3 regions of the Priestia sp. 3CA3 genome follow, and region 1 is predicted to be linked to each of the others. Evidence: riboswitches for the same ligand, from Rfam matches in the RefSeq annotation. Region 1 holds a riboswitch; each other region holds the start of a gene.
What was found. A riboswitch is a leader RNA that binds a small molecule or an ion and turns the genes downstream of it on or off. The one in region 1 is predicted to bind S-adenosylmethionine.

Region 1 (3,285 bases):
AAATCACAAATTGTTCCATCCCCACTATGACCGCTTTGATATTCGTATTAAATATAATATAAAAAAACCCTACATCTTAACGTATGTAGGAAGGTTAGCTAAAGAAAAGAACGCTGATTTTTTACTAAAAATTGCCCGATCTTTACCTGATCATATCCGCCACCAAGTTCACTGGCTTATTGTGGGAGATGGTCCTTTAAAAGAACAAATGCAACAGCAAGCATCTGAGCATATGACATTTACAGGCTTTCTTGAAGGTAAGCAACTTGCTCATATCTATTCTTCATCTGATTTGTTTGTTTTCCCTTCAGAAACAGAAACGTTCGGAAATGTCGTACTGGAGTCTCTTGCTTCTGGAACTCCCGTGGTGGCAGCAAATGCAGGAGGAGTTAAACAGATGGTTCAGCACGGGCGAAACGGCTACCTTTGCAAACCTCACTCCTTAGAAGAATTCAGTTCGGCTATTACAGGTTTACTTGATGATTTGCACCAGCGGCTTCACTTTAGCCATGCAGCGAGACACTATGCTCTTACTCAATCATGGGACGCCATTTTTCAGCATTTGCTTTCAGAATATGAAGATGTCGTAGAAAAATCTGCTGAAGGTATTCAATGGGCATAAAAAAAATCTCCGTTTTCACGGAGATTTTTTTATTATTTAGCTAAAGCTTGAGTTTTTAATGCTTCAGCTTTGTCTGTGAACTCCCAAGGAAGCTCCACATCTGTACGACCAAAGTGACCGTAAGCTGCTGTTTGCTTATAAATTGGGCGACGTAAATCAAGCATTTTAATGATGCCTGCTGGACGTAGGTCAAAGTTTTTGCGTACTACATCTACTAGTACTTCTTCAGAAACTTTTCCTGTACCGAATGTATCAATTGAAATAGATACTGGCTGTGCAACACCAATTGCATATGCTAGTTGTACTTCACATTTATCAGCAAGATCAGCTGCTACAATGTTTTTCGCAACATAACGAGCTGCATAAGCTGCTGAACGGTCTACTTTTGTTGCGTCCTTACCAGAGAATGCACCGCCGCCGTGACGAGCATATCCGCCGTAAGTATCAACGATAATTTTACGACCAGTTAAACCAGCATCTCCTTGAGGGCCGCCGATTACGAAACGTCCTGTTGGGTTAATGAAATACTTTGTATTTTCATCAATTAACTCATTTGGAACAACTGGATTAATTACATATTCTTTTAAGTTACGTTGAATTTGCTCTAACGTTACTTCTGGGTGATGCTGAGTTGAAATAACAATTGTATCGATGCGAACAGGTTTGTTGTTTTCATCATATTCAACTGTTACTTGTGTTTTACCATCCGGGCGAAGGTAAGGAAGAATTTCTTCTTTACGTACTTCTGTTAGACGGCGAGCAAGTTTATGAGCTAATGAAATTGGAAGAGGCATTAATTCTTTTGTTTCGTTACATGCATAACCAAACATTAACCCTTGGTCTCCAGCTCCGATTGCTTCGATTTCTTCATCGGACATTTGACCTTCACGTGCTTCTAACGCTTGGTCTACACCAGCAGCGATATCAGCTGACTGCTCGTCGATAGATGTTAATACTGCACAAGTTTCAGCATCAAATCCGTATTTTGCACGAGTATAGCCAATTCCTTTAATTGTTTCACGAACTGTTTTAGGAATATCCACGTAAGTAGAAGTTGTAATTTCACCGCTTACTAAAACTAAACCAGTTGTTACGCTTGTTTCACAAGCAACACGAGCATTTGGATCCTTTGCTAGGATAGCATCAAGAATTGAGTCAGAAATTTGGTCACAAATTTTATCGGGATGTCCCTCTGTAACAGATTCTGACGTGAACAGACGACGTTGTGTTGACATCAGTTTTCCTCCTTATAAATACGATACATTGTGATACGGTACTCATTCCCTTATTTTCATTACACGTTAAAAAATATAAAAAAACCTTTCCTTGTATCGAGGAAAGGTATCAAATTCTACATAAGCCTTTCACTCTTATCGATCAAGGTTGTGCCCTTGCATCAGGTTAGCACCTTATCGTCTACACAAAAAAATGACGATGGTTGCTGGGTTTCACAGGGCCTGTCCCTCCACCAGCTCGGGATAAGAGAGTATCCGTTCAAGGACATATAATACATGAAAAAGCGCTTCACTGTCAACAACATTCAAATGGAAATCATCTCTTTATGTTTGAATCTGTTTTAATGTAACATACTCAAATTTAAAAATAGTATACCTTATTAAGAATGATCACGAAGTTTGGTTAACAAGACAGACCAAAAAAAGGCTTTCACTTGAAATAGCTTCACTTTTTTCGCTTCTAGCACATATACATGTGTCTAAAATAGGTATAACGTACATTTTTTTATAATACACAAACATTTTTAGTTAAATAGTATAGAATAATTAAATAAATGTGTTATACTAATTATAAATTTCAAACATTAATGAATAAATAATAGCTAAAAAAGGAAGGTAGTGCACATGAGTACTGTTGATATGTCTATCGAATTAAATGGTTTGCTTCAATTAAAAACAACAAAACACCAATTATCTGTTCCACAACTTGTTGAAAAAATTCTAGCTCGACGCGAAGGAACGCTGACTTCTACAGGTGCTGTGTCAGTCGAAACCGGAAAATATACAGGCCGCTCTCCTTTGGATAAATTTATTGTAAGCGATGCTGTATCTTCAAAAACGGTTGAATGGGGACCCGTCAATCAGCCAATTTCTGCTCAGCGATTCGATGCGCTATACAAAAAAGTCTTAACCCACTTAAAGAAGCAGGATGAACTTTTTGTTTTTAATGGATATGCTGGAGCTGATAAAAAGTATCAGTTACCAATTCAAGTAGTTAATGAATTTGCATGGCACAACCTATTCGCTCAGCAGTTATTCATTCGCCCTTCAGCTGAACAAAAAACAAATGATGATGTGAAGCCGTTTACAATTGTAGCAGCTCCAACGTTCAAAGCTGACCCTGAAACAGACGGGACGAATTCGGAAACCTTCATTATTCTTTCATTAGAGCGACGCATTGTGCTAATTGGAGGAACTGAATACGCTGGTGAAATGAAAAAATCCATTTTCTCAGTGATGAACTTCTTGCTTCCTCAAAACAATATTCTATCCATGCACTGTTCTGCTAACGTAGGAGAAGAAGGTGACGTTGCATTATTCTTTGGTTTATCTGGAACGGGTAAAACAACGCTTTCTGCTGATGCAAACCGTCGTTTAATCGGAGATGACGAGCACGGTTGGTCAAGCTCTGGTGTATTTAATATTGAA
Region 2 (3,285 bases), on a different contig from region 1:
ATATTTAATTGACGTTCAATCAGATTATTTAACACTTGCTCTTGAAACAAATCAAAATAACAACCAGCAAAATAATCAGCCGGCTCAGCTTATTCCACAGCAGCAGTATACATTTATTTATTATCAGCTTGCCCATGTTAAAAGCATTACAGAGGATACGAAGTCTAATTCGGCACAAACATTTTCTGGATTTAATAGTGAAGTAGAACTTCACAGAGCTAACACATTTGCAGGTACTCTATTATTAATGAAAGATAAGCAGGTGCAAATAAATCAAGGTGGTCCAGAGAAGAAAGTGGGTAAAATCCTTGACGTATTAGGCTCATTTGAATCTGCGTATGTCGTATTATTAACAGAAGATGACGGCGTCGTTTATATCAATGTAGAGCATATAAAGAGTGTAAGTGAAGTTGTAAGCAAAAATACACCTGTTGTTCCGCAAAATCCATTATTAGTTGAAGAAACACCTGATTATATCAAAGCGAAAAGTTTTAATGAACTGTTTGAAGAGTTTTCACATAGATGGGTAGCTATTAACGGTGGAGGCCCAGAGGCTGTGGAAGGTGTATTAGTTCAAAGCCGCAGTGGAAACTTTACTCTTGTACAAAATAATCAAGTTTTACGTTTACAACCAAGACACGTAAAAACCATTGCCTTAGGATCAAAAGGATCTTTCAAGCAAAATGAAGAAAATTCTGAGCAAAATGGAGATACAAATGAAGAAGATTCTATGCAAGAGTCAACTACAGTAGATAGAACCGGAGGTCGCACGGATGGCCGTACTGGAGACCGTACCGGAAGACGTACCGGAAGACGTACAGGAGGTCGCACAGACGATCGCTCGGGAGGACGCCGTACGGGTTCACGCTCTTCAACACCAGGTGAAAAAGTTATTAAAACGAAAAATTATCGTTGGAAAGCATGACGAACTGGAACGTAAAAGGTGCTTATAAAGCACCTTTTCTATCATATAGGAAAAAGGAGGAGAATGAGAATGAGTATGAATCATTATATTGATAAAATTGTTGAAGTCGATATATCAGGGAAAACAACGTTTATAGGAAAACTTGTTGATCTCGGGTTAGATGTAATGGTTTTATATAATGGACATGATTATTTGTATATTCCTCTTTTACACATACATCGCTTGCGAGAGGTTTCAGAAGAAGATTATACACCTTTACGAACCATAGAAGAGAACTTAATAGAAGAAAGTCAGCGGATTTCTTATCGTAATATTTTACAGCAGGCAAAAGGGAAATTTATTGAAATTTATGTAACAGGAGGAAAATCATTGCATGGCTATATTACAAGCGTGCTGAATGATTATCTTGTGTTTTATTCTCCAGTGTATAAAAATGTCTTTGTTTCTCTACATCATTTGAAATGGCTTACCCCTTATAGTAATGAGTTAACCCCTTATTCTTTAAGTGACAAAGAGCTCCCAGTAAGGCCTGCCTCTGCACCTTTTGTCAGAAACTTTGAAGAGCAGCTTAAAAAATATGAAAATCAACTGGTCGTATTAGATTTAGGGGATCAATCAGAAAAAATTGGCGTACTTAAAGAAGTTTCTAATAATATTGTTGAACTAATTACGGCAAATGGAGAAAGTATGTATTGGAAGTTAGCTCACGTAAAATCTGTGCACTTGCCTTAGAAAAAGAGACCTCGGTGTCGTCTCTTTTTTTATGTACTTATCAGGACAAGTATATTGAATAAACAAATGAGATGATTTAAATTTTTTAGAAAATTATGTTGACAATAAAGAAAATCTTTATTAAAGTTAGTAACAACAAACGTTAACCACCAACAATTATATAGAACTCTTATCAAGAGTGGCGGAGGGACTGGCCCTGCGATGCCCGGCAACCATCAAATGAAACATTCATTTGAACGGTGCTAATTCCTGTGGAACATCAGTATTGTTCTAACAGATGAGAGAAATCGTGTATAAACGAACACTCTTCCATCTGTGAAGAGTGTTTTTTATTTTGAGTTAAGGAGAGAAATAGATGAAAATTGAAACTTTATTAGTTCGTTCAGGAGTAGGTCGTGACCCTTCAACAGGTTCTATTACAACACCCATTTACCAAGCATCAACATTTGCTCATCCTGCTTTAGGGCAAAGTACAGGATTTGACTATGCACGTACGGCAAATCCTACTCGTACGGCATTGGAAGAAGCAATTGCTGCTTTAGAAAAAGGCGAAGTAGGAGTAGCATTCGCTTCAGGAATGGCGGGTGTAATGTCAGTTTTAGCGCTATTTAAAAACGGAGATCATTTAATTGTATCAGAGGATTTATACGGAGGAACGTACCGAGTACTAAATGAAATCTTTTCAGAGCAAGGAATTACTGTTTCGTACGTCAACACAGCCCATCTCGAGCAAGTAAAAGATGCGCTTCGTCCCAACACGAAAGCTTTATTCATTGAAACACCTACAAATCCAATGATGCACGTGACTGATTTGCCAGAAGCAATTGCGTTAGCTAAACAGCATGATTTGCTTACTATCATTGACAATACATTCATGTCCCCTTACTATCAGCGTCCTTTAGAGCTTGGAGCAGATATTGTGATACATAGTGCAAGCAAATACATTGGGGGTCATAATGATGTAGTTGCTGGTCTTGTAGTCGCTCGATGTAGTAGCTTAGGAGAAAAAATTCGTTTTTATCAAAATGCAGCTGGGGCAATCTTAGGTCCACAAGATAGCTGGCTGTTATTGCGCGGTATTAAGACGCTAGCGCTTCGTATGGAAAAACATAACGAAAACGCACTGAAAATTGCAAATTGGCTTACTGCTCATGATCTCGTGGAAAAAGTGTATTACCCTGGTCTTGAAACACATCCGGGCTATGAAATCATGAAGAAACAAGCAACTGGATTTGGAGGCATGATTTCTTTTGCTGTCTCACACCCTGACATCGTGTCAGTACTTTTAGAAAATGTTAAAGTTATTACATTTGCAGAAAGCTTAGGAGGCGTGGAAAGTTTAATGACATTCCCAGCTCGTCAAACACACGCTGACATTCCGGAGGAAATTCGAAATCGTGTCGGAGTAACAAACTGTTTACTTCGATTATCAGTTGGAATTGAGCACGCAGATGATTTAATTAAAGATTTAAAGGAGGCATTTGATGCATACCAACAACAATAAACATAGATTTGGTACGAACTTAATTCATGCAAATACAGGAATTGACGGTCATTTTGGAGCGGTTAACGTACCTATTTATCAAGTATCTACATTTAACCAAGAAGATGAGACGAACAACGGCCGC
Region 3 (3,285 bases), on a different contig from region 1:
AACCAATCTGCCATTTGCTTCTGAAGTGAACGGTGTTATGCACGCATGCGGACATGATTTTCATACGGCTTCTATAATCGGAGCAGCCATTCTTCTCAAAGAGCGTCAGCAGGAGCTTTGCGGTACGGTTCGATTTATCTTTCAACCGGCCGAAGAAACGGCTTCTGGGGCAAAAATGCTCGTTGAAACAGGTGTGCTCGAAGGAGTAGAAGCGATATTTGGAATGCATAACAAACCGAATCTTCCTGTAGGAACCATTGGTGTCAAATCGGGACCTTTAATGGCAAGCGTTGATCGTTTTGAAATTGACGTCAAAGGAGTAGGCGGTCACGCAGGTATTCCAGAAAAAACAGTAGATCCGATTGCTGTTGCTGGTCAAATTGTTACTAGTTTACAAACCATTGTCAGCCGTAATCTCAGCCCATTTCAAAATGTTGTTGTCAGCATAACTCAAATCCACGGAGGGAGCTCGTGGAACGTCATTCCTGACAAAGTAACGCTTGAAGGAACGGTGCGTACCTTTCAAGAAGAAGCGAGAGAAAAAATACCGGCTCTTATGAAACGAACTGCTGAAGGGATTGGAGCAGCTTTCGGCGCTTCAGTAGACGTTAAATGGTATCCGTATCTTCCTGTAGTAAACAATGATGATACGCTGGAAAAATTGGTTATTAACGCTGCAGAGAATCTTAGTTATCAAGTCGTAGAAGCTGAACAATCGCCTGGAGGAGAAGATTTTGCCGTATATCAGCAGCGTGTACCAGGATTTTTTGTATGGATGGGTACGGCTGGAGAATATGAATGGCACCATCCTTCTTTTTCATTAAATGAAGAGGCATTACTTGTAGCAGCTTCTTATTTTGCTAATCTAAGCTTTGACTTTTTGAATTCATTCCATTACCAAAAAAATTAAAATATTTTTATTTTTCTATTTACGCGGATGGAATTGTTTGATAAAATAAATTTTAAATTAAAAAAGTTATCACGAGTGGACGAGAGATCTGGCTCTTTGACTCCACAGCAACCTACGAATGTAAGGTGCTCCTACCAGCAAAGCATGTGCTTTGGGTGATAAAACGGGTGAAAAACTCATTTTGCATCAAAGCAAAATGAGTTTTTTTTATTTTTCTAAAAGGAGAGGGTTTTATGAGTCATATAGCAGTTGCAGCACATACAGGAGAGAAAGCATTAAAGGAAGCCGTAAAATTATTAGGAAAGCATTATCAAGTAGCTTATCGTGAATTAGAAACATTTTATGAAATTGTGGTCGAAAACCATGTTCGTACATATGCTGTAGGCATAGATATTAAAGATGTACAAAAAGCAAATGAACTAGAAATTTATTCATCATGCTGTTCCAAGCTTGAGCGAGTAGGCTGTCTTTTATAGAAGTCTGCTCGCGCCTCTATTTTTAAAGTGTTTTTAAATAGAAAGCATTTTTTTTGACAATTGAAGAATCTGGTGGGTATATTCATTACTCACTAGGCTTTAAAATTAATCATAAATTGTCGAAATTTTTACACAAATTAAAGGTTACATTCGAAATGAATTGTGGTATGTTATAAAACAAGAATATTTTATGAAAGGAGCATTGAAATGGAAATGTCTCTTGAACATGGAAACGATGCAGGAAGCGAACAGCTTATTGATCGTATCCTAGACTTTTTAGAAGATGACGAAAAGTAAAAAAAAGAGTGTGCGGTGCTAGCCCTAGCCGCGCACTCTTTTTTTATCATGTGCGTCAAGGAAGCGCATACTATGATACATAGGGATAGAATGAAAGGGTCTCTGTCAAAGGGATTGACGAATCGTTTTGTTTGATGGAAAATTTAGAAAAAGGAAAGAGATGAAGGGTATGTCGAACAAAACATCTTTGTATCAAACAAAAGAACAGTTAAAGAAGCTTGTAAGCGAATTGGTTTCTATACCTAGCGTGACAGGAACGATGGCAGAAGTGGAAATGGCTGAATCGATAGCGTCGTATTTATTGAAGCTGCCTTACTTTCAAAAAAACGAGCAAGTTGAGCTTCATTCAACAGGAGACGGGCGATCGATTGTCACAGCTTTTGTTGAAGGGAAAAATACGAATAAAACAGTTGTATTAGTCAGTCATTACGACGTAGTGGATGTACAAGATTATGGACAGTGGAAAAAGGATGCTTTTCACGCTGATACGTTAACGAGTACTTTTTATAATGATATGGAACAAGTTCCGGCGCACGTACAAAAAGATATGATAAAAGGAGACTGGCTTTTTGGCCGAGGAACGATGGACATGAAAGCAGGTATTGCTCTGCATATCAGTATGATTGAACGAGCATGCAACGGAGAGTTTGACGGAAACATCCTGCTTCTGTCGGTACCGGATGAAGAAGTAAATTCGCTCGGAATGAGAAAAGCAGTGCCTGTTCTTTTAGAACTTGCGTGCAAACATCAGCTGGATTTTTCTCTCATGCTAAATGCAGAACCAGTGTTCAGCCGCTATCCTGGTGATCAAACGAACTATGTGTACTCAGGATCGATTGGCAAGATCATGCCAAGCTTTTTGTGTTATGGAAAAGAAACTCATGTAGGGGAACCGCTAGCTGGTTTAAATGCTAATTTACTAGCTTCTTATTTAACAAAAGAAATAGAACTAAACGTTGATTTTTGCGAAAAAGTAAGAAATGAAACGAGTCCACCTCCTACGGTGCTGATACAAAAAGATTTAAAAGAAGAGTATTCCGTTCAAGTTCCGCACTCTGCCGTTGTATTATTTAATTTATTTATGTTAAACCGCTCTCTTAAAGAAGTAACAGATTTGCTGTTGAAATCGGCTGACAAAGCGGCTTTGAATGTAAAAAAACATTATAATAAAGCCGCTAGGCAGTACGCTGCGGGAATGGAGGGTTCATCTCTTGACGTGAACGTATGGACGTATGAAGAACTTTATACTCATGCAGTCAAACAGCACGGTGAAAAATATGTGCAAGAAATGGAAGCGGCACTTTTGGCACAAGAAGATGATGACAGAAATAAAACCATTAAATTAGTAAACTCTTTAGCTGGTTTATGTAAAGAAGCAGCTCCGATGATAGTCTTATTTTTTACGCCGCCTTTTTACCCGGCCGTTTGTTCACATGATGATCTCTTTGTACAAAAGATTTTGTCAAACGTACAGGCAACTGCCAAAGAGCAATTCCAAGTGGAGCTAGTTGAACAAAGTTATTTTGGTGGAATTTCGGATTTAAGCTATGCCAGCCTGCAGCATCCGCTTCATACATTTAACACGTTAGTAGCCAATATGCC

Region 2: linked by a shared signal. The riboswitch ahead of AC1VNJ_RS15880 (trans-sulfuration enzyme family protein) and the one ahead of metK (methionine adenosyltransferase) in region 1 are both predicted to bind S-adenosylmethionine.
Region 3: linked by a shared signal. The riboswitch ahead of AC1VNJ_RS14800 (hypothetical protein) and the one ahead of metK (methionine adenosyltransferase) in region 1 are both predicted to bind S-adenosylmethionine.

What each region holds. Positions count from the first base shown of each region.
Region 1 is NZ_JBXENJ010000001.1:37,456-40,740, reverse strand. Features, by position in the region: gene AC1VNJ_RS00210 (glycosyltransferase family 4 protein) at 1-622, shown strand, start outside; gene metK (methionine adenosyltransferase) at 655-1,857, opposite strand; SAM riboswitch class I at 1,990-2,107, opposite strand; gene pckA (phosphoenolpyruvate carboxykinase (ATP)) at 2,482-3,285, shown strand, end outside.
Region 2 is NZ_JBXENJ010000005.1:334,468-337,752, forward strand. Features, by position in the region: gene AC1VNJ_RS15870 (spore coat protein) at 1-925, shown strand, start outside; gene AC1VNJ_RS15875 (hypothetical protein) at 995-1,657, shown strand; SAM riboswitch class I at 1,824-1,941, shown strand; gene AC1VNJ_RS15880 (trans-sulfuration enzyme family protein) at 2,013-3,161, shown strand; gene AC1VNJ_RS15885 (trans-sulfuration enzyme family protein) at 3,142-3,285, shown strand, end outside.
Region 3 is NZ_JBXENJ010000005.1:124,749-128,033, forward strand. Features, by position in the region: gene AC1VNJ_RS14795 (amidohydrolase) at 1-910, shown strand, start outside; SAM riboswitch class I at 974-1,075, shown strand; gene AC1VNJ_RS14800 (hypothetical protein) at 1,144-1,386, shown strand; gene AC1VNJ_RS14805 (M20/M25/M40 family metallo-hydrolase) at 1,853-3,285, shown strand, end outside.